Luteipulveratus mongoliensis: one gene and its partner. The protein of the gene in region 1 interacts with the protein of each later gene in a pairwise test. Links are inferred from orthologs where the notes say so. Each region holds a gene or a part of one and is shown on either strand. Other genes may lie near its edges. The genes, in order: nth and aceE.

Region 1 (5,152 bases):
CGGCCAGCGCCTTGTTGACGGTCTCGCGGGAGGCGCCGACCAGCTGCGCCAGCTCTTCCTGAGTCAGGTCGTGAGCGACCAGGACACCGTCGTCGGCCGGGCGACCGAAGCGGGCGGACAGGTCGAGCAGCGCCTTGGCCACGCGGCCGGGGACGTCGGTGAAGACCAGGTCACCGAGCGCCTCGTTGGTGCGGCGCAGGCGGCGAGCGAGCGCGCCGAGCATCGTGATCGCGACCTCGGGGCGGTCCTTGAGGAAGCTGGTCAGGTCGTTGTGCCCCAGCGCCACCAGCTCGGTCTCAGCGACGGCTGTCGCGGTCGCCGTGCGGGGACCCGGGTCGAACAGCGACAGCTCGCCGAACATCTCGCCCGGGCCGAGGATCGCCAGAAGGTTCTCGCGTCCGTCGGGGGAGCGGCGACCGAGCTTGATCTTGCCCTCCGTGATGACGTAGAGCCGATCGCCCTGGTCGCCCTCGTGGAAGAGCTCTTGGCCGCGCTCGATCTTGCTGGGTGTCATCGACGCGAGCAGCGCCTCGGCGGCCTCGTCGTCCAGGGGTGCGAACAGAGGTGCCTTGCGCACGGATTCCGTAGTCACGCCGGTCAGTCTGCCACGCAGTCGCGACAGGTTGTCGTACGTCACTCTCGGGTCAGCCGGCGCGCCTGCTGCGTCCGGTCGGCACTGCGCACGTCCTACGCCCTCTCAGACGCCGGTCATCAGCCGTCTCCAAGCGCTCCGGGTCTGCGGGTAAGGCCGTTTGACCCGGTGTCAGGGAAACCGGCCCGGGTCGGGTCTGTGGGTGGGGCCGTTTGACCTGGTATCAGGGAAACCGGCCCGGGTCTCGATGCGGCTCCGCTGGCGCTCCGGCTACTCGACCAGCGGTTTGGGCTGGACCAGCGGGTGTCGGTGTGAGCGCCTAGGGTCTTGCGGGTGAAGCGCCTTGATGTCACGCAGGAGACCCCGACCGGCCGTACGCGCCGCGCACGCAAGATGTATCGCGTCCTGCACGAGAAGTACCCCTACGCCCACTGCGAGCTCGACTTCGAGACGCCGCTGCAGCTGCTGGTCGCCACGATCCTGTCGGCGCAGACCACGGACGTCGGCGTCAACAAAGTCACGCCCATCCTGTTCAAGCGCTACCCGGACGCCGCCGCGCTCGCCAGCGCCGACCGGGTCGAGCTCGAGACGCTGCTGAAGCCCACCGGCTTCTTCCGCGCCAAGGCCAAGTCCGTGATGACGCTCGGACAGGCGCTGGTCGAGCGCTTTGACGGCGAGGTGCCGCCGCGCCTGAAGGATCTCGTCACCCTGCCCGGCGTGGGACGCAAGACCGCAAACGTGGTGCTGGGCAACGCTTTTGACGTCCCGGGCATCACCGTCGACACGCACTTCGGTCGGCTGGTGCGACGGATGGGTTGGACCACCGAAACAGACCCGGTCAAGGTCGAGCACGAGATCGGCGCGCTCTTCCCGCGCAAGGACTGGACGATGCTCAGCCACGTGCTGATCTTCCACGGCCGCCGCATGTGCCATGCCAAGAAGCCCGCCTGCGGAGTCTGCCCGGTCGCCCAGTGGTGCCCGTCGTACGGCGACGGCGAGACCGACCCCGAGAAGGCAGCGAAGCTGCTGAAGTTCGAGCTGGCTCCCGGCGCGGTCAACCCTTACGCGAGCGCAGCGCCGGCGTGACGGCTCACGCCGACTTCTCGATGTCGTAGACGAGCTCGACCGCTCCGTTCGGGAGGGCGTTGTGGTGACTGAGCTTCAGGCCGGTGTCGGTCTGTACGGCCGGGGTCAGCTGGGTGCCGCCGCCCAGGAGCCGCGGCACCACGATCAGGCCGAGCTGGTCGAGCGCGCCGAGCGCACGGAACGTCTCCACGGTGCGAGGCCCGCCGACCAGGTGCACGTCGCCGTCGGGGTGCGCAGCGCGCATCTGCTCGAGCAGTCGTGTCGGGTCGCTGTCGACGACCACGTGGTCCGGCGTACCCTCCGGTCGGTGCGAGCCCAGCACGAAGACGCCGAGGTCCTGCCACGGCCACCGCTCCGAACCGAGAGCCGGCTCGAACGTGGCCCGGCCCATCAGCACGGCCGAGACACGTTGCTGGAAGTCCACGAAACCGTACGTCTCCGGCGAGAAGTCCGGGTCGGCCAGCTGCGCCGGCCAGCCCTGGGGCGTGGTGACGTAGCCGTCGATGCTCGTGCACAGTCGCGTCATGATCCGCATGGCTCTTTGTTCCTCCGAGTCCGGTGGCGCACCTGGCGTGCGCGCCTTCGGGTGCCAACGTAGGTCGCGGCCGCGCCGGTCGCACAGGTCCAGTTCGACGTTACGCATCAGGACCAATCAGAGTCACCAGAAAGGGCGATGTCGATTCTGCGGAGGCGAGTTCGTCTGCATGATGTGACGAGGGACGTCACGCGACCGACCACAGGGAGCAGATCATGACCGACACCTACGTGTACCTCATCCGCGAGGCCGACTGGGACTCCGACGGCGTTTTGAACGCCACGCCGACCGCAGAGTCGGACGAGCCGATGTTTCCCGAGCACGCGGCGTTCCAGAAGGCCGTGGCCGACCTGGGCGCGCGCATCGTCGGAGCCAGCGCCCTGCAGAACACCTCGCACGGCGGCACCGTCAAGCCTGGCAAGGGCGACCGCAAGGTCGAGGACGCGGTCTGGACGGACGGACCCTTCGCGGACACGACCGAGGTCATCACCGGCTACTACGCCGTCGAGGTGGACGACCCCGAGGTCGCCCGCAAGCTCGCTGCGATGGTCCCGAGCGGTGGCCTGGTGGAGTGGCGGAAGGTCTTCCCGATCGGATGATCTCGCCGGAGGTGGGTCGGGCCGAGTTCGAGGAGGCGTGGCCGCGCATCGTGCGCGCGCTCGCATCCTTCACGCGCAGCCTGGACGTCGCTGAAGAGCTGGCCGCCGAGGCGGTCGCTCGAGCGGCCGCCCAGGACAAGCCCGTCGAGCACCTGGCGACCTGGTGCATCACCGTCGGCAAGCGTGCCTGGCTCGATGAGGTGCGTCGACGCGAGGTGCACGACCGCCATGCGCCCGAGCTCGTCCGATCCGACTCCGCGACATCACTCGACGCCATGACGACTCCGGAGCTCGACGACCGGTTGGCGCTGCTCTTCGTCGCCTGTGACGAGGCGCTGCCGCCATCGGCGCAGATGGTGCTCGCAATGCGCGTGGTCTGCGGTCTGTCCATCAGCCAGGTGGCTGACCACCTCGGCATCCAGGAGACCGCCGCCGCAGCGCGACTCACCCGTGCCAAGAGGGCCCTGGCGGATGCGCGCGGCGCCTTCGTGATCCCGGACGAGGCGGTCCGCCGCACGCGGCTCCCCGTCGTACTCGCTTGTGTTGCAGGCATGTTCACAGTTGCGCACCGTCAGGTGCTCGATCCCGAGGACGCGCTGGAGGACCTCGGACGTCAGGCACTGTCCATCGCGGACGCGCTCGTGGCCGAGTACCCGCAAGACACCGAGGTCCGCGGACTCCGGGCGGTCGTACGCCTTGGGCTGGCCCGGCGTCCGGGTCGCCTCGATGCGGACGGCACGGCCCTGGCCCTGGACGAGGTCGACCGGTCCAGGTGGAACCGCGGGCTCGTCGAGGCCGGGTTGGACGACGCGACCGCGGCCGCTGCCGGAGACGGCCGCTTCGCGCTCGAGGCCGCCATCTCGGCGCTGCACACCGTCGCTCCGAACCTCGAAGCGACCGACTGGACCCAGATCTGCGTGCTGTACGCCGCCCTCGAGGAGCGCTGGAACTCACCGTCGGTGCGGGTCGCCCACCTCGTCGCTCGATCCCAGGAGGCGCTGGTCGGTGGCCGACCCGATGACCTGCTGGCGATCGAGCAAGAGCTGGACGCGCTCGAGAGCGAGGCACCGTCATACGCGAGTCGGGACGCCTCCCTCGCGCTCGCCGACCTCGCCTGGCGGACAGGCAGGACGGAGGAGGCCGCGGCGCGCTACCGCGACCTGGCCGAGGTGATGCGCTCCGAGCCGGTGCGCCGTTTCTGTCTGCGACGAGCGGCCCGGACGTCCTGACCGGACCGGCTCGGGGCAGACTGGCGAGATGCCGACGTCGACTCCGCCCGTGCCCGACTGGTTGCAGCGGGTCGCGGACACCGCCCACGAGGACGTCTCTCTCGTACGCCGGCTGGCGGGTCTCCCGGTCGGGCGCCAGTCGGCCGTACTGATGCTGTTCGGACCGACCGAGGGCGGTGGTCAGGACATCGTCCTTACCGAGCGGTCCGCATCGCTGCGCAAGCATCCGGGCCAGGTGTCCTTCCCCGGAGGGATGATCGACGACGCCGATGACGGACCGGTCGAGGCCGCCATGCGCGAGGCGAAGGAGGAGATCGGCCTGTCGCCCGACGGCGTCGAGGTGCTGGGGCGGCTCCCCAAACTGCCGCTGTCGGTGACGGGCTTCAGCGTGACCCCGGTGCTCGCGTGGTGGCCGCGACCGACGCCGATTGGTGTCGTCGACCCGGCTGAGGTGGCCAGCGTTGTCCGGGTGCCGATCGCGGACCTGGTCGACCCGGCCAACAGGTTCACGGCTGTCCATCCGTCGCGACGATTTCACGCGCCGGCGTTCGAGGTCGACGGCGTCTACGTGTGGGGGTTCACCGCGATCGTGCTGTCCGAGACGCTCGATCTCGCTGGGCTCACGGTGCCGTGGGATGTGCAGGACGAGCGGCCGGTGCCGGCCCGCTTCCTCACTCGCTGAGAGTCGAAAGCCACCGGATCAGTAGGTCGTTCGTCTGATCGGGCGCCTCTTCAGGAACGAAGTGGCCGACCTGGGGGAGCGTCACTTCTTCGTACGGTCCGCTGCACCATGCCTGCGATCCGAGCGCGCTCGAGGGCAGCACGCAGCCGTCGGAGTCGCCCTGCACATGCAGGACGGGTACGCCGATCGGCTGGCTCAGGCGGGAGACGTAGCGGCGGCCGTCCGAACGCATCACGGACCGGACCACCCAGCGGTAGTACTCCGCCGTGGAGTGGGCCACGAAGGGGAGAGTCAGGGCGTCGGCGTACTGCTGACTGAGCTCACCCGGCGGCCACGCGGGGCGACCCGACCAGGCCGACATCAGTTTGCGGACATAGCGCGGTCCGGCCACCATCTGCCGCTCCGGCACGAACGGCCGCTGCAACGCGA
Region 2 (17,066 bases), 2.2 Mb from region 1 along the record:
GGCGCTGCTCATCGGCGTGAACCTCGGGCCGATGGTGACCATCTGGGGCTCGCTGGCCACGCTGCTGTGGCGCGAGCGCTGCCGCCGAGCCGGGCTCGTCGTACCCGTGCTGCCCTTCATGGCCAAGAGCCTGCTGTGCGCAGTCGCTGCGGTGGCGGCCGCAACGGCCGCGCTCACCCTCTGACGAGGGTCAGCCGAGTCCGCTCAGGGCCGTCGCAACGTCGGCGAGCAGGTCCTCGATGTCTTCGAGACCCACCGAGATCCGCAGAACGCCGTCGGTGATGCCGACCTTCAACCGCGCCTCCTCGCCCATCCGGCGATGAGTCGTGGTGGACGGGTGGGTGATGAGCGACTTGGAGTCGCCGAGGTTGTTGGAGATGTCGATGATCTCCAGCGCGTTCATCACCGTGAAGGCGTCGTCCTTCTGGGTCCGACCCTCCCCGCCTGCGAGCTCGAAGGTCACGACGGTGCCGCCGCCCGACATCTGCCGCAGCGCCAGTCCGTGCTGCGGGTGCGACTCGAGGTAGGGGTACCAGACGGTCGCCACCCGCGGGTCGCGCTCCAGCGCCTGCGCCAGCGTGAGCGCGGACCGGGCCTGCTGCTCGACCCGGATCCGCATGGTCTCCAGCCCCTTGACCAGCACCCACGCGTTGAAGGGCGACAGGGACGGACCGGTGTGCCGGATGAGGTTCTTGACCGGCCCGTCGATGTAGTCCCGCGGTCCCAGGATGGCGCCGCCCAGGACGCGACCCTGACCGTCGATGTGCTTGGTCGCGCTGTAGACGATGATGTCCGCGCCGTGCTCCAGCGGACGCGAGAAGACCGGAGTGCCGAAGACGTTGTCGACCACAACCTGTGCGCCCGCCGCATGGGCGAGCTCACAGACGGTGTCCATGTCGACGAGCTCCTGCATCGGGTTGCTGGGCGTCTCGAAGAACACCGCCGTCGTCGGCTTGGACAGGGCCTCACGCCACTGGTCGTTGTCCGAGCCGTCCACGAAGACGGTCTCGACACCCCAGCGGGGCAGGATCTCGTCGAGGATCACGAAGCACGAGCCGAACAACCCTCGGGCCGCGACGACCCGGTCACCGTTGGCCAGCAGGGCGGCCAACGCGGTGAAGACCGCCGACATCCCACTCGCCGTCGCGTAGCACGCCTCGGCGCCTTCGAGGAGTCGCAGGCGCTCCTCGAGCACCGCGACCGTCGGGTTGCCATAACGGCTGTAGACGAAGCGGTCGACCTCCTCCTTGAACGCCGCCTCGGCGTCCTCGGCGGTCTCGTAGACGAAGCCTGAGGTCAGGTAGAGCGCCTCGGCGGTCTCTTCAAAGCCACTGCGTGCCAGGCCTCCTCGGACCGCCAGGGTGTCGGGTCGCGGAGTCTTCGCGTCGCTCACTTCTGCACCCAGGGCAGTCCCGCGACCTTCCAGCCAGCCACGCTGCGGTGACCCTGCTCGTCCACGCCACCCTCGAAGCCCTCGAGCACGTTGTACGCCTGGGTTGAGCCCGCGGCCGTCGCCGCCTCGGCCGCGGCGATCGAGCGCACACCCGACCTGCACAGGAAGTAGGTCGGTCCGTCACCGACACCCGCCTCGCGCAGCTGGTCGAGGAACGCCTCGTTGCGAGCGCCCTCGGGATAGGTCTGCCACTCGGCGTAGACGACCTGCTGGCCGACGGACGTCAGATCGGGCACCCCGACGTACGCCCACTCGGCCTGGGTGCGGACGTCGACGAGTCGTGCGGAGGGATCCTCACGCAACGCCTCGAACGCCTGCTGCGGGCTCACATCACCGGCGTAGCTCATGGCGTCAGCGTGGCACAGGGGTCCGCGATCTGGGACGCGGGTCCCGCACCGCGGACGGGCTGGTTCAGCCGACCGGATCGTGATGGTGCGTGTCGTTCAGGAACGCGATCGAGACGTTGCCGTCACGCCACACCTCGATGCCCGTGATCGACGCCGGAGAAGCCGCGAGGCGCCAGGCGCGTTCGGCGGAGATGTCCAGGATCGAGGCCAGGATGACCATGATCGGCTTGCGATGCGTCGCCACCACCGCCGTGCCGCCGGACCCGGCGAGCGCGAGCGTCCGCTGCATCGCCTGCTCGACCCGCTTGGCCATCTGCACGTGAGTCTCGCCACCGCCGTCGACCGCGAAGCCCTCGTCGCTGCGCAGCCGGTTCAGGTCATCGGGGAAGCGCTCGGAGATCTCGCCGAAGGTCAGCCCGTCCCACTCGCCGAAGGACTGCTCGTCCCAGTCGGCGTCCTCGACCGGGTCCACGCCGAGCGACCGGCCCACCGCAGCCCCGGTCTCCTTGGCCCTCGCAAGCGAGGACGTCACGACGACGGCCTCACCCGATGCGTCTTTCAGCCGCGCCGCAACCGCGCCGGCGACCCGAGCGGCCTGCGCGCGGCCCTCGTCGTTGAGCGACGGGTCAGCCCCGCCCCGTCCGTCGAGACGGCCCTGCACGGTGAAGTCGGTGACGCCGTGGCGTACCAACAGGATTCGAGTCGGGCGCCCGACGTCCGGTGGTGCCCCTGGGGTGCTGTCCGTCGACAGGATCTGCTGCTCCGCGACCTCAACGGTCTCGTCTGCCTCGGACGTCTCCTCCGACCGCGCGACGTCATGAGCGCTGTCGCGCCAGTAGTCGCTCTCGATGGTCTCGCCGTCCATGCCGTCGTTGGACAGCTTGTCGGCCGCCTTGTTGATCTCCCGCGGGATCCACGTCCAGGTGACACTGCCACCGGACTCCAGCAACCGGCGTACGACCTCTCTCGCCTCGAGCGCGAGCCGTTGCATGTCGACGTGCTTGATCTTCCAGCGACCGGCCATCTGCTCGATGACGAGCTTGGAGTCCATCCGTACGTCGATCCGCGCGGCGGGGTCGATCTCCTCAGCCGCCTTGAGCCCGGCGATCAGGCCGGAGTACTCGGCCACATTGTTGCTGGCCTTGCCGAGCGGGGCGGCACGCTCGGCGAGCAGCTCGCTCGACTCGGCATCAAGAACCAGCGCGCCATAGCCGGCAACGCCCGGGTTGCCGCGCGACCCACCGTCGGCTTCAACGACGAGCCGGCGCCCGGCGCCCGCGCTCACAGACCGGACTCGGCCGTACGAACCAAGATCCTGCGGCACTCCTCGCAGCGCAGGACCTCATCCTCAGCAGCACCACGGATGCGGCCCAGGTCGGCCTGGTTGAGCTCCAGCTGGCAGCCACCGCAGCGCCGGGCGATGAGCGCTGCTGCACCCAGACCACCGTGCTGGTCGCGGACCTTCTCGTAGAGCGCCAGGAGGTCATCACCGAGTCCAGGCGCGATCTGATCGCGGTCCTTGGACACATCGGTGCGCTCGGACTCGATGTCGCGGACGTCGCGGTCCCGCTGATCCTCCAGGCGGGACAGCTGCTCGTCGAGCTCGGTGCGCTTGCGCTCCTTCTCGACCAGGTCCGAACGCAGCGACTCGGCGCGCTCCATGATCTCCAGCTCGACGTCCTCCAGCTCGGACTGCCGCCGCGCCAAGGTGTCGAGCTCGTGCTGCATGCTCTGCAGCTCCTTGGGGCTGCCCTGGCCGCTGTCCAGCCTCGCCCGGTTGCGCGTCGACCGGTCGCGCACCAGCTGCACGTCCTGATCAGCCTTGGTGATCTCGCGGTCGATGTCGGTCACCGCCGTGCGCGCGAGAACCAAGTCCTCGTCCACCCGCGTGGACTGCTCGTGGGCCGCGGCCAGCTCGGCGAGCACCGGCAGGGCGCCTGCGCGATGGTTCAGCTGGTCGAGACGGGTGTCAAGCTTTTGCAGGTCGAGCAGTCGCCACTGGCGACTGAGGTCGGCTTTCAGCGGGGGCCTCCACTTCGTTGTTCAGGCGATGTCGTGCTGCTGGTCGCGACCAGGAAGTCCCAGGGATCGGTCCGCAGTGTCGACACGTAAACCTCAACGCTAGCCGCTGCACCGCCGAGCTCGTGACGGATCCGCTCCGACGCGGACTCCAGCCACAACGACTCCGTGGCCCAGTGACCGGCATCGACCAGGTAGGGCGGCCCGCCACGAGCTTCCTCGCGGGCCTCCAGCGCCGGGTGATGACGAAGGTCGGCGGTGACGTAGACGTCGGCCCCGCTGGCGCGTACCTCGGCGAACGCATCGTCTCCGGCGCCGCCGAGCACGGCCACCCGGCGTACCTCGGCGTCCGCATCGCCCGAGACCCGTACGCCGACCGGTGTCGCTGGCAACGCCGCCGCCAGCATCGCGGCAAAGGCCTGCAGGGTCATCGGCACGGACAGGTCGCCCACCAGCCCGAGCGACTGACCCTCACGAACGGTGAGCGGCTCGGTCGCCGTCAGCCCGGCCGCTGCCGCGAGCGCGTCGTTGACGCCAGGACGGGCGACGTCGGCGTTGGTATGAGCGACATAGAGCGCGAGGTCGGCCACGACCAGAGCCGTGACGCTCGCGCCCTTGGCCGACGTGGTCGCGACCGAGTGGACCCCGCGCAGCAGCAACGGATGGTGCGTCACCAGCAGGTCGGCTCCGGCCTCACGCGCCTCCTCGATCACCGCCAAGGTGGGATCGACGGCCAGGTGGATCCGGCGTACGGGCTGGGCCGGGTCTCCCGACACCAGCCCGACCTGGTCCCAGGACTGGGCGGTGTCGGGCGGGTAGAGCCCGTCGAGGACGGTGAGCACCTCGGACAGCGTGGTGCCGCTCGTCGTCATCGTGCGCACTCCCCTGGTCGGTCATGTTCGGCGCAGCTGCGCCGAACATGACTGCTGTGTGGGCCCGGCCGGGTTCGAACCGACGACACCCGCGGTGTAAACGCGGTGCTCTACCAGCTGAGCTACAGGCCCTCGTGCGCTTTCTCGTCCATCTCCTCCTGCGTCCCGGCTCGCAGGCTCACCGGGGCCGCCATCGTCGATGAACGGTGCGCCGCCACGTTGTGCGGCGGAGCGGAGGACAGACTAGTCGGCTCAGGTGTCCAACGTCGCCAGCGCCTCGTGGAAGCCGCCGAAGTCGCGCGCCTCGCCGGGCCCGTTGACCAGTGCCCAGCGCACGACGCCGTCGCGGTCGACCAGGAACGTCCCGCGTACGGCCATGCCCGACTGCTCGTCGAACACGCCGTAGGCCCGGGCCGCCACACCATGCGGCCAGAAGTCGGACAGCAGAGGGAAGTCGAAACCCTCGGCGTCGGCCCAGGCCTTCAGCGTGAACATCGGGTCACACGAGACCCCGACGGTCTGCACCCGTTCGTTGTCGAAGTGCGGCAGGTCGTCCCGGATCGCCGCCAGCTCTCCGGTACAGATCCGGGAGAAGGCGAACGGGTAGAACACCAGCAGGACCGCTCGCTCCTGGGTCAGGGATGCGAGCGTGGTGTCCTGGCCGAACTGGTCCTTGAGGGAGAACGCCGGTGCGCGAGCACCTGTCTCAGGTCTCATCGCTGCTTGGCGATGCCACCCTGCACGAGCTTGGTCGCGATCCAGTCGTCGCCGGCCTTGGTCGAGGAGCTCGCCTTCAGGCCGGCCGTCTGCGCGGCTTCCTGGATGTCGCTGGCGTCAACGTGCTCGGGATGTCCGGCCTTGGGCACCAGCAGCACCACGAAGCCCTTCTCGCCGAGATTGGTGAGAGCGTCGACACAGTCGTCGGTCAGGTCTCCGTCGCCGTCGCGGAACCAGAGGATGACGGCATCAACGATCCCGTCGTACTCCTCGTCCTCCAGCGGTGATCCGGCAGCGTCCTCGATCTGGTCGCGGAGCGACTCATCGACGTCCTCGTCCCAACCCAGCTCCTGGACAACCTGCCCGTCCTCGAAGCCGAGCTTGGCCGCGGGTGTCGTCCCTGCGGTCTCGTTCACCAGCCCTACCTACCTCTCTCTGTGCGTGAAGTTGATGCGTAGTCCACTAGGAAGCGCCGCGCTTTGCAACCATCCCACCTCAGCTGCCCCCGTCGGAGGCGACCGGCGTAGGCCGATCGGAGTACTCACGGGTAACCCTCCCGGCGTCGCGGACCGGGCATCTGGGGAGCAGACTTGCCCGCAGAGCCAGCACGCGAGAGAGGACACAGACCGTGTCACGCAAGGACGCAGGACCGATCCTGAACGGCATCCCCAGTCAGCTCCCGGACATTGATCCCGAGGAGACCCAGGAGTGGTTGGACTCCCTCGACGCTGCCATCGATCAGGGCGGTCAGGCCCGGGCGCGTTACGTCATGCTCAAGCTCCTCGAGCGGGCTCGACAGCGCCAGATCGGTGTGCCGTCGCTGACCGCGACCGACTACATCAACACGATCTCCCCCGACGCGGAGCCCTGGTTCCCGGGCGACGAGGAGGTCGAGCACCGCTACCGCGCCTGGATCCGCTGGAACGCCGCCATCATGGTGCACCGGGCGCAGCGCCCCGACATCGGCGTCGGCGGTCACATCTCGACGTACGCCTCCGCGGCGACGCTCTACGAGGTCGGCTTCAACCACTTCTTCCGGGGCAAGGACCACTCGGGCGGCGGCGACCAGATCTTCATCCAGGGTCACGCCTCCCCCGGCATCTACTCGCGCGCCTACCTCGAGGGACGGCTCACGGCCGACCAGCTCGACGGGTTCCGTCAGGAGCGTTCGCACCAGGTCGACGGCAAGCCGGCCGGGCTGCCGTCCTACCCGCACCCACGCAACATGCCGGACTTCTGGGAGTTCCCGACGGTGTCCATGGGCATCGGTCCCATGAACGCGATCTACCAGGCCCAGCTCAACCGCTATCTGCACAACCGGGGCCTGAAAGACACCAGCCAGCAACATGTTTGGGCGTTCTTGGGCGACGGCGAGATGGACGAACCGGAGTCGCGCGGACTGCTCCAGCTGGCTGCCAACGAGTCACTGGACAACCTCACGTTCGTCATCAACTGCAACCTGCAGCGACTCGACGGACCGGTTCGCGGCAACGGCAAGATCATCCAGGAGCTGGAGTCCTTCTTCCGCGGCGCCGGCTGGAACGTCATCAAGGTCGTCTGGGGCCGCGGCTGGGACCCGCTGCTCGCCCAGGACCGCGACGGCGCCCTCGTCCACCTGATGAACGACACCCCGGACGGCGACTACCAGACGTTCCGTGCCAACGACGGCGCATACGTACGCGAGCACTTCTTCGGACGCGACGCGCGCACCGCGGCTATGGTCAAGGACTGGTCCGACGAGGACGTCTGGTGGAAGCTCAAGCGCGGTGGCCACGACTACCGCAAGGTCTATGCGGCCTATGCCGCCGCCATGACCAACCACGGCCAGCCGACCGTGATCCTCGCCAAGACGATCAAGGGCTACAGCCTCGGCACGCACTTCGCCGGCCGCAACGCGACGCACCAGATGAAGAAGCTCGCGCTGGACGACCTCAAGACCTTCCGTGACTCGATGGACATCCCGGTCACAGACGCACAGCTGGAGGAGAACCCCTACCTCCCGCCCTACTACCACCCCGGCAACGACGACCCGGCGATCAAGTACCTCCTCGAGCGGCGCAGGTCGCTCGGCGGTGGGGTGCCCAGCCGTCGTACGACGTCGCCCTCGCTCAAGCTCCCGGGCGACTCCGCGTACGCCGTGGCCAAGAAGGGCTCCGGCAAGCAGGAGGTCGCCTCCACGATGGCGTTCGTCCGCGTGCTGCGAGACCTGATGCGGGACAAGGACTTCGGCAAGCACATCGTCCCGATCATCCCGGACGAGGCGCGCACCTTCGGGATGGACTCGTTCTTCCCGACGGCCAAGATCTACAACCCGCACGGGCAGCACTACACCTCGGTCGACGCCGAGCTGATGCTGGCGTACAAAGAGTCCGAGCAGGGTCAGATCCTGCACCTCGGCATCAACGAGGCCGGCTCGATCGCAGCGTTCACCGCGGCCGGGACGTCGTACGCCACGCACGGTCTGCCGATGGTGCCGGTCTACGTCTTCTACTCGATGTTCGGGTTCCAGCGGACGGGCGACTCGATCTGGGCCGCTGCCGACCAGATGACGCGTGGCTTCATGATCGGTGCGACAGCCGGCCGGACCACGCTGACCGGTGAAGGCCTGCAGCACGCAGACGGGCACGGCCACCTGCTCGCGTCGACGAATCCCGCTGTGGTTGCTTACGATCCGGCCTACGGCTACGAGATCGCGCACATCGTTCAAGACGGCCTGCGCCGGATGTTCGGCGACAACCCCGAGGACGTCATCTACTACATGACGGTCTACAACGAGCCGATGGTGCAGCCGGCCGAGCCCAAGGACGTCGACACCGAGGGCATCCTGCGCGGCATGCACCGCATCAACGAGGGCAGCACGGAGGGTCTGGGCAAGGACGCCCGTCGCGTGCAGCTCCTCGGCTCGGGCGTCGGAGTGCCGTGGGCGCTTGAGGCACAGCAGCTGCTCAAGGACGACTTCGGCGTCGTCGCCGACGTGTGGTCGGTGACGTCCTGGACCGAGCTGCGCCGCGACGGCCTGGCCAGCGACCAGCACAACTTCCTGCACCCGGAGGACGAGCGGCGTACGCCCTACGTCACCGAGCGCCTGAAGGACGCGCCCGGCCCGGTGGTCGCCGTCTCGGACTCGATGCGGGCGGTTCAGGACCAGATCGCGCAGTGGGTACCGCAGGACTTCACCTCGCTCGGTGCCGATGGGTTCGGGTTCTCCGACACCCGCGCGGCGGCGCGGCGGGCGTTCCACATCGACGGACCGTCGATGGCCGTGCGTGCCCTGCAGATGCTCGCCGACCGCGGTGAGATGCCCGCTGAGGCCGCACGCCAGGCGGCGGAGAAGTACCAGCTGCTCGACGTCACGGCAGGCACGTCCGGCAACGCCGGCGGCGAGTCTTAGCACTTCCCGACATGCTGAACGGACCGCCCCCTGAGGTGGTCCGTTCAGCATGTGAACGGTGTTCTGGCCGGTTAGCGTGCTGGCCATGACGGAGAGCACCACGATCGGTAGTGACCGCACCCAAGTCCGACGGCAGTACGCCGACGAGTCGCCGCTCAACGCGCGCCGCTCGATCTGGCGCGGAACGCCTGACGGCTTGCAACCTCAGGACTTCGCGCTGGCCCGCATCGTTGAGGTCAAGCCGTCCACGGTGCTCGAGATCGGTTGTGGCACAGGCGAGTTCGCCGCTCACCTCACAGCAGCCCTGCCTGACGCGACCGTGACGGCAACCGACCAGTCGGCCCGCATGGTCGAGCTCACCCTGGAGCGAGGTGTCCAGGCCGAGGTGGTCGATGCGACCGACCTGCCGTTCGCCGATGGCTCGTTCGATGCGGTCTGTGCGATGTGGATGCTCTACCACGTGCCCGAGCTCGATCGGACGCTCTCCGAGGTTCGCCGGGTCCTGCGACCTGGTGGCACGTTCGTCGCCGGAACCAACGGCAACGCCCACACCGCCGACCTCCGCGCCGCAGCCGGTCTCGCCCCGCTCATCAGCCAGTTCTCCTCGGAGAACGGTGAGCCGTCGTTGCGACGACACTTCGAGCAGGTCGAGGCCGAGCACCATGCCACCCAGGCGGTCGCCGACCACGCCGCGGCGACGGCGTACATCGCCTCGTTCGCGCCGGAGGCCGCCCGGACCATCGAGCCGTACGACGGCGAGCGGACCTACACCGGCGCGGCCACCATCTTCACCGCCACCTGACACCAAACCGCTGGTCGAGTAGACGAGGAACGAGCCTCCGGCTACTCGACCAGCGGTGGGTCAGAGGAGGTCGCGGGCCAGCACGGCGAGGTCGGGCATATCGCTGAACAGCCCGTCGATGCCCGTGCCGAACAGCACCGCGAAGTAGTCCAGCACCCGCCCGAAGTCGTCGTCCTTGGTGCCCTTGCGGTAGTTCGCCGGCAGGTTCACGTTCTCGGCGCGCACCGTGTAGGGGCAGACCTGCAGCCCGTTGGCGTGCGCGTCCGCGACCAGCGTCGTGACGGGACCGGTGCTGCCGTCGGCCTTGCGCGGGATGATCTGCGCCTGGTCCGGACCGAGCCCGGTGATGTCCTTGGCATACGTCGCCATACCCGCTCGGGTGAGCAGCTCGGCGTACGTCCGTCCGTCGCCGAACGGCCCGCCGCTGGCCGAGGTGAGGAAGACCAGCGGAGCCTTCACATGCAGCCGGTGCCGCAGGTCCTGCAGGTTCTTCAGCTCGAACGACTGGATGAAGATCGGCGCCTTGGCCCGGTCCAGGCCGTAACGGCGGACGAGCCCGACGAGGCGCTCCTCGAGCGGCAGACCCTGGGTGCGGAAGTACGTCGGGTGCTTGGTCTCGGGGTAGACCCCGATCTCCCGACCCAGCTCACGGCTGAGGCGCTTGCGCAGCTGCAGGACCTCCTCGAAGGTCGGCACCTCCCACAACCCGTCGTAGGTCGTGTTGTGCTGCCGCAGCGCGGGCAGCCGCTCGATCGCGCGCAGGGTCTTCAGCTCGGCCAGCGTGAAGTCCTCGACGAACCAGCCCGTGGTCGCGACACCATCCAGCGACTTGGTCTTCTTGAGAGCAGCGAACTCCGGCCGTTTGGACACGTCCGTCGTCCCGCTGATCTCCGGCTCGTGCCGGCAGACAAGCACGCCGTCCTTGGTGATGACCAGGTCGGGCTCGATGAAGTCGGCACCCATGTGCGCAGCCAGCGTGTAGGACGCGAGCGTGTGCTCGGGCCGGTAGCCCGACGCGCCGCGGTGACCGACCACGATGGGCCTCGTGTGATGGCCCGGTCGACCTGAGCTCTGGGAATGAGGGGTGGGGGCGGCCGCAGCGGCCCCAGGTGCAGCGACCACGCCCGCGACGGTAGCAGCGGCGAGTCCGGTGAAGGTTCGACGATCCATGCGCTCATCACACCGCGGATTGACGCACTCCGGGTGACAAACGGCCGCATGGCAAGCAACCACAAGGTGACCGTACGACGGTTCGGACTGTCACTCTCACTGAACCAGGGCCGGATCGTCCTGCGGTGGCAAGGGCGGCAAGGGCGCGCACAGCTCTCCGATCACCTGTACGCCGATGCCCAGCACCGTCACCTGCTCGGCACTGGCCGTGCTCGCCTCTGCTGCGGCCGGAACGCTGGCGAGGAAGGGGCCGACATAGGAGATCGCGTTGGTCATCGACTCCCGCGCTGCATCGGTCCAGGACCCGGTGAGGCTGACGTTGCGTACAACGAGAAGGGCCTGCGGCAGGCAGTGGGCGTAGCCCTCCTGCGTCGACTCCTTGACCATGTCGCCCCGTTTCATCCCGGGCACGAACCAGTCGTCCTCGGCCACGAGTTCCTGGTGCCACCAACGGTTTCCGGCCAATCGACGGGTGATCGTGAGCAGGCAGTACTCGAAGTGCACATGCAGCTCGCTGCTCTCGGTCGTCGTCTCGGTGACCGCAGGTGCGGCCACGAGATCGGCAGTCTGCAGCTGCGTCAGCTGTTCGGCGACAGCGGTGTCGAAACGGATCGCGCGCACGGGTGCGGGCGGTTCTTCTGCGGCGGCCACGGCCGTTGCCACGGCCATCCGGTCGAGCGCGACGTCGGACCGGGCCAGCGTCGTACGGAGCCCGGCAAACCCTGCGATCCCCCGAGCTGCCAACGGCTGATCCAGCTGGAGATCGGCAACGCCGGTGACCGCGGTCTCGCCGACCGCTTCGGGTGGCTGGACGACCTCCGCGGCGACCTGCGCTTCTTCGGGCGGCTGGACGACCTCCGTGGCCACCTCCACCTGCGCCTGGACCTCGGGCGTCGCATAGTCCTCGGGGCAGGGAATGTCGCGCACCCGCTGAGCGACCTCGTACCGCGGGATCGTCGTCATCTCCTCCAGCAGCTTCCTCTGGTCCTCCAGCTGAACGGCCCGATCAGGCAGGGCGTCCAACACCTGCGCCGTCACCGGACGCAGCTTCCACAGGTCTGGGTTGACCCCGATCACCGGCGCGGACTCCGGATGGACGGTCTTGGTCATACTCGACGTGCTGGTGATCTTGGTGTCGAAGACGTGCCACGCCGGACTGGTCGGCTCGGCGAAATCGGTTGGCTCGCAACCGAAAGGGAGCGTCTCGGGAGTGTCACCAAGGTCCTTTCGAGCCTGCGCGATCAACGCCGCCAGCCGCGGGTAGGACGTCGAGTCCGCGGGAACGCTCGGACACGCCCACGGCACCATGTTCAGGTACGCGGCCTTGGCCGGGATGCCTCCCACCACGGACGCCGACACCGACGAGCCATCAGAGCGCTTGAGCCACAACGGGTAGTCGTACTGGTCAGCGATCCACTCCGAGAGGCGTAGCGGGTTGGTCTCGCCGGCCTGCACGAGGTCGTCGGCGAGCGCTTGCCCTGGATGGAGAGCCAGGGCAAGCGCGGATCCCGAGTCCGGGAGGTACGTCGTGATGATGGCGTCGAGAACCTGCTGGCCCAGGACAGCCAGCTGATCGCTGTTCCCAGTCATGGCGTACCTCCCTCACTCAGGCGTTCGGCACGGGCGTTGCAGGTACCGGTACCGGTGCCGGAGCGGCCGGTGCCGGAGCGGCCGGTGCCGGAGCGGCCGGTTTGTCGCCGTCCGCCTTCGCCGGGTCGGGAGCAGGCTTGTCCACCTGCTCCTTGCCGATGTTGGGGTCGTCGACGCGTGGTGCCACGGGCTGGATCTGCCCGACCCACCCGACGATCTGAGCACCGAGCAGCTCAAGCGTGCCGCCCGTGGCGGTCGAGGTGTACGACCAACCGTTCGAGCCGTCGTGCGTCGTGGTGAAGGCCCCGTTCGCATCCGACTCCGAGTGCTGGTAGGAGCCGCCCAGACCGAACCAGCCCACAGACCCGCCGTACGACGTCGAGCTGCTGTCGGTGTGACCTTGACTGCTGTCCACAGCGTTCTGGAACGAGCTGCCCAGACTTCCCCACGAGTCGGACGTGATCTTGACGTTGCGCACGACCACGAACGACTTCGGAATCATGGGCAGGAGCTTCGGGACGTCGCCGATCTGGCCTTCGATGGTTCCGTCACTGATGGCTCCCTTCTTCTGCCCCGCGAGGTACCACCCGTCCATATGGAAGAGGTCGCCCAGCAGCCACGGCCGTTCGATGCTCGCCATGAACCACTCGAACTCCACTGTGGCTGATGAGGACTGGTCGTGATGCTCGGTCCAGCCCGAGGTGTCGGTGTTGGTCCCGTCGTCGTGACTCGTCTCCGAGTGCGATGCATCGGCTGACACACCCCAGAAGAAGCTGAACCCGGCACTCCCGGAGTTCGACGACGACTCGTCCCGATAGAAGGAGTGCGCGAAGCTGTGCTCTCCCCCGCCTCCGCCGGCCTGGTACTGGCTGGACTTCGCGGTGATCCGCATCGCGCCGAAGTCGTGGTTGCTGTGGTCCCACCAGGACACTGGGTCGATGTACGACCACGGCACCTTCGTCGAAACCGCCCCGCCGAGACCGACGCTGTAGTCGTCGAACATCTTGCGCGCCTTGGCGATCAGTGCCGCAGCCGCGCTCCCGCCGACGGACTGCAGCGTGTTGATGGCGTCCTCGATCTCCTGGCCGCCCATGTCACGCCAGTCGTTGTACGCCTGCGTGACCGCGTTCTCGTATTTCGCGCTGGTCACTGGCCACGCCTGTCCCGCAACGGGATCGGCCATCGCCTGGCTGTAGGCGAGGGCCTGTTCACTACGTGCGTCAGCCAGAGCCTTCTGGTTGTGACGGTAGGACGCATGCCGGGGTGTGTAACCCGTGAAGTTGCCGTCCGCGTCGAGCGTGTAAAGGGTCTTCTCCGCGTCCGCGATGCGCTTCTTGATCTCGTCCGACGGCTCCGGGATGGGCTCCGCCTGCATGCCCTCAAGCGCAGTGAAGTACTCGATGCTGACCGTGCGCTGCGGCCACGCGACCGCGACTCCCTTGTCGGTCACCATCAGCATGTTGTCGACTCGTTGCGCGGTGTTGAACGCACTGCTGATCGCCAGCTGCAGCTTCGGGTCCGGTGCCGGAATCGCCGCGAGCTGCTGAGCCGGTGGCTTGGCGTCTGCGTCGGCCACGGGCGGCGGCGCCGCCGGGGTGAAGGCTCCCGTGCTGGTCACGGCGGCGTAGGCGGAGCCGCCCGCCGGGGTCCATGGGTTGGCGTACATCTTCGGGTCGACCGGCTGACCGACCGGAAGATGCATGTAGATCGCTGTCTTGGACGGCTGGCCATCAGGGCCGACCAGTCCAGCCGTGATGGATGTGTGGATCTGGTTGAGAGCATCGAGCAGGGCCTGAGTGATGCCGCCCGTGATCTGTAGGTCGTTGCCGGGCATGGTTGTCCTTCCGGGTTGTTCAGCGGATCTTGAGTTCTTTCATCGTTCCTCGGCCGTCGCCCATCAGAGTGAATCCGATGACGCAAGAGGGCAGTTCGCCGATGAGAGTGCGACGCTGGCGCACGTTGAACGTGCCCGTGATCATCGCGATGGGTTCGTCGCCGACCGGCGTGCCGGTGTCCGCGAACCGGACTGACACATCAATCGTGTAGCCGAGTGAGATGTGCCCGACGGTGGCGAACGCCTCGGCATCCTTGATGTACCGACCCTCGCCGTTGACACTGCCGCCGTAGGTCCAGATCAGGCCGAGGTTCACGACATCGTCGTCATTCAGCTCGGGGTACTTCGCGGGCCACACCAACGGCAGGATCATGGCGTGATCGCGCCGGACCCAGTTGCCGTCCGTGGCCAGTGCGTCCACGTCCTTGGGTAGCGCGGTTGCGAGCTTGCCCATGCTGGTGGTGACGTTGTTGTCGAGGATCTTGAAGATCTGAGTCGTGGTGTTCACGATCTCGCCGATGTCGCCCATGGCTAGGCCACCCCCTCATCGATCCAGCTGGTGTCGAAGTCGTTGAACGCCAGCACCTCCGATGGCAGATCGTCCGATCCGCCTTCCAGGTCGCCGACTGTTGGCGACTCCGCGTGCAGCTCCTCGCCCTCGGCAGGCTCAGTCGACTCCGACTCAGACCCCTCGGTCGACTCGCCCTCAACCTCGGTCGACTCGCCCTCAACCTCGGTCGGCTCAGCCTCAGACCCCTCAGTCGACTCAGCCTCAACCTCAGTCGACTCCGTCTCAGACCCCTCGGTCGAGCCAGGCGGTGATTCTGAACCGTCGTTCGGATCCAGCTCTGGTAGTGATTCGTCGTTTGACATCACGTCTCCCCCCGGAACGGCGGAACCTTCGATGGTCCCGATGCAACCCAGGAGCCGGGCCATGTGGCGTGTGATACATCACGTCGGTCAGGGCCCTATCTGTGCCTTCCCCACAAAGAGGTGCCTACCCTGAGACCTATGAGCGGCCCCACGGAGTTCGGTTCGGCAGCAACTCGCCAGCGCCTCGAACGGCACGCGGGCACCCTGTCGACCGCCGCGGCCCAGCGCATGGAGGCGACCCACGACTGGTACCGAGCGCTGTCGGCCGAGGACCGCAGCTGGGTCGGCCTGGTCGCGCAGGCCGGTATCGGCGCCTTCATCTCCTGGGTGCGCGATCCCACGACGACACCCGCCGGCACCATCGACGTCTTCGGTTCGGCTCCGCGCGAGCTGACCCGCTCGATCAGCCTCCGGCAGACGCTCGACCTGGTGCGCACCGTCATCGATGTCGTCGAGTCCCACGTCGATGAGATCGCGGCCCCGGGCGAGGAAGCCGAGCTCCAGGCGGCGGTCCTGCACTACTCTCGCGAGATCGCCTTTGCGGCCGCTCAGGTCTATGCCCAGGCCGCCGAGGAACGTGGCGCCTGGGACGCTCGGTTGGAGTCCTTGGTCGTCGATGCGATCCTGCGCGGCGAGGCCGACGACTCGTTGCAGTCACGCGTCGCCGCACTGGGCTGGGGCACGGTCTCCAACATCGTCGTGGTGGCCGGTGAGGCGCCGAGCGGTAGCGAGGCCGGAGTCGTGGATGCCCTGCGTTCCGAGGCAGATCGGCGTGGTGTGGAGGGCCTGGCCGCAGTGCAGGGGCATCGGCTGATGGCAGTTCTCGGGAGCATCGAGGACCCGCTCGGCGTGGTGTCGCAGATGCAGGCCAGGTGGGGCCCGGGACCGATCGTCGTGGGCCCGGTCGTGCCTCATGTGTACGCCGCCGGCCGGTCCGCGCGCGCCGCACTGTCGGGTCTGGCTGCAGCCCGCGCCTGGCCGGATGCTCCCCGCCCGTGTCTGTCCGATGAGCTGCTCGGCGAGCGCGCGCTCAACGGCGACAGCCGCGCCCACAGTGCCTTGGTCGACCGCATCCAGCGCCCGCTCGCGGGGACCGGAGCCTCGTTGCTGGAGACGGCCACGGCGTTCCTCGACACCGGCGGGCTCGAGGCCACGGCGCGGCTGCTGTTCGTGCACCCCAACACGGTTCGCTACCGGCTCCGTCGCATTGCCGAGCTCACGGGCTACGACCTGACGGTCACTCACGACGCCTTCACCGTACGCATCGGGCTGGCTCTCGCCCTCCTCGATGAGCCTCGTCGCTGGCGGCGACCGAGCGAGGACCATGAATCGGACGACGCTCCGGTCGGGCGGCCGACGGGCTAGTCGCCTCTCTTTGTAGGATTCCTCCAAGTCCAAGTCATCAGCGTCGTGCGACTCGTTCAGGGCGCGAGGGCGCGAGTCGGGAAAGAGTGGACAGGTGCTCGTTGTCGTCTGCCCTGGACAGGGCTCCCAAGCTCCCGGCTTCCTCTCTCCCTGGTTGGAGGTCCCGGGCTTCCGCGACCGGCTCAGCTGGCTGTCGGCCGTCGCCGAGATCGACCTCGTCACCCACGGCACGACCTCTGACGCGGCCACCATCAAGGACACCGCCGTCGCGCAGCCCCTCATCGTCGCGTCCGGCCTGCTCACCCTGCTCTCGTTGTTCGAGCACCCGGCCGACGGCTTCCGCAGTGTCGGCGCGGGCGCCGGTCACTCGGTCGGCGAGATCACCGCAGCCTCCGCCGCCGGCGTCATGAGCGCCGAGCAGGCCATGGTGCTGGTGCGCGAGCGAGGCCGCCAGATGGCCGCCGCCAGCGCAGCCCGTCCGACCGGCATGAGCGCCGTGCTCGGCGGCGACGCCGACGAGGTGGTCGCCGTCATCGAGCGGCACGGTCTCACTCCCGCCAACATCAACGGCGCCGGTCAGGTCGTCGCGGCCGGCACGCTCGAGCAGCTCGACGCGCTCAAGGCCGATCCGCC

The links.
Region 2: the proteins of nth (region 1) and aceE interact in binary tests that used the Escherichia coli proteins (3 or more experiments, as listed by UniProt). The link is inferred for Luteipulveratus mongoliensis from one-to-one orthologs.

Annotation. Positions count from the first base shown.
Region 1 is NZ_CP011112.1:4,924,452-4,929,603, reverse strand. Bases 26-2,831 are described here. They hold nth (endonuclease III), read left to right. Parts: upstream 26-985; coding sequence 986-1,678; downstream 1,679-2,831. Other genes in these bases: VV02_RS23500 (DUF6596 domain-containing protein), read left to right, coding at 2,809-2,831; VV02_RS23505 (YciI family protein), read left to right, coding at 2,429-2,812; VV02_RS23510 (dihydrofolate reductase family protein), read right to left, coding at 1,683-2,213; VV02_RS23520 (Crp/Fnr family transcriptional regulator), read right to left, coding at 26-592. Also shown: more of VV02_RS23520, read right to left, coding at 1-25; more of VV02_RS23500, read left to right, coding at 2,832-4,041; VV02_RS23495 (NUDIX hydrolase), read left to right, coding at 4,070-4,723; VV02_RS23490 (alpha/beta fold hydrolase), read right to left, coding at 4,713-5,152. UniProt on the Escherichia coli protein: DNA repair enzyme that has both DNA N-glycosylase activity and AP-lyase activity. The DNA N-glycosylase activity releases various damaged pyrimidines from DNA by cleaving the N-glycosidic bond, leaving an AP (apurinic/apyrimidinic) site.
Region 2 is NZ_CP011112.1:2,766,596-2,783,661, reverse strand. What follows is about bases 5,690-8,999. They hold aceE (pyruvate dehydrogenase (acetyl-transferring), homodimeric type), read left to right. Parts: upstream 5,690-6,036; coding sequence 6,037-8,799; downstream 8,800-8,999. Other genes in these bases: VV02_RS13260 (class I SAM-dependent methyltransferase), read left to right, coding at 8,885-8,999; VV02_RS13270 (DUF3052 domain-containing protein), read right to left, coding at 5,690-5,824. Also shown: VV02_RS13310 (SLC13 family permease), read left to right, coding at 1-184; VV02_RS13305 (O-succinylhomoserine sulfhydrylase), read right to left, coding at 191-1,393; VV02_RS13300 (rhodanese-like domain-containing protein), read right to left, coding at 1,390-1,800; VV02_RS13295 (bifunctional RNase H/acid phosphatase), read right to left, coding at 1,865-3,085; VV02_RS13290 (zinc ribbon domain-containing protein), read right to left, coding at 3,082-3,783; VV02_RS13285 (Nif3-like dinuclear metal center hexameric protein), read right to left, coding at 3,819-4,691; VV02_RS13275 (peroxiredoxin), read right to left, coding at 4,944-5,408; more of VV02_RS13270, read right to left, coding at 5,405-5,689; more of VV02_RS13260, read left to right, coding at 9,000-9,601; VV02_RS13255 (glycerophosphodiester phosphodiesterase), read right to left, coding at 9,662-10,771; VV02_RS13250 (hypothetical protein), read right to left, coding at 10,868-12,361; VV02_RS13245 (hypothetical protein), read right to left, coding at 12,378-14,195; VV02_RS13240 (hypothetical protein), read right to left, coding at 14,215-14,724; VV02_RS13235 (hypothetical protein), read right to left, coding at 14,727-15,131; VV02_RS13230 (PucR family transcriptional regulator), read left to right, coding at 15,207-16,433; VV02_RS13225 (acyltransferase domain-containing protein), read left to right, coding at 16,528-17,066. UniProt on the Escherichia coli protein: Component of the pyruvate dehydrogenase (PDH) complex, that catalyzes the overall conversion of pyruvate to acetyl-CoA and CO(2).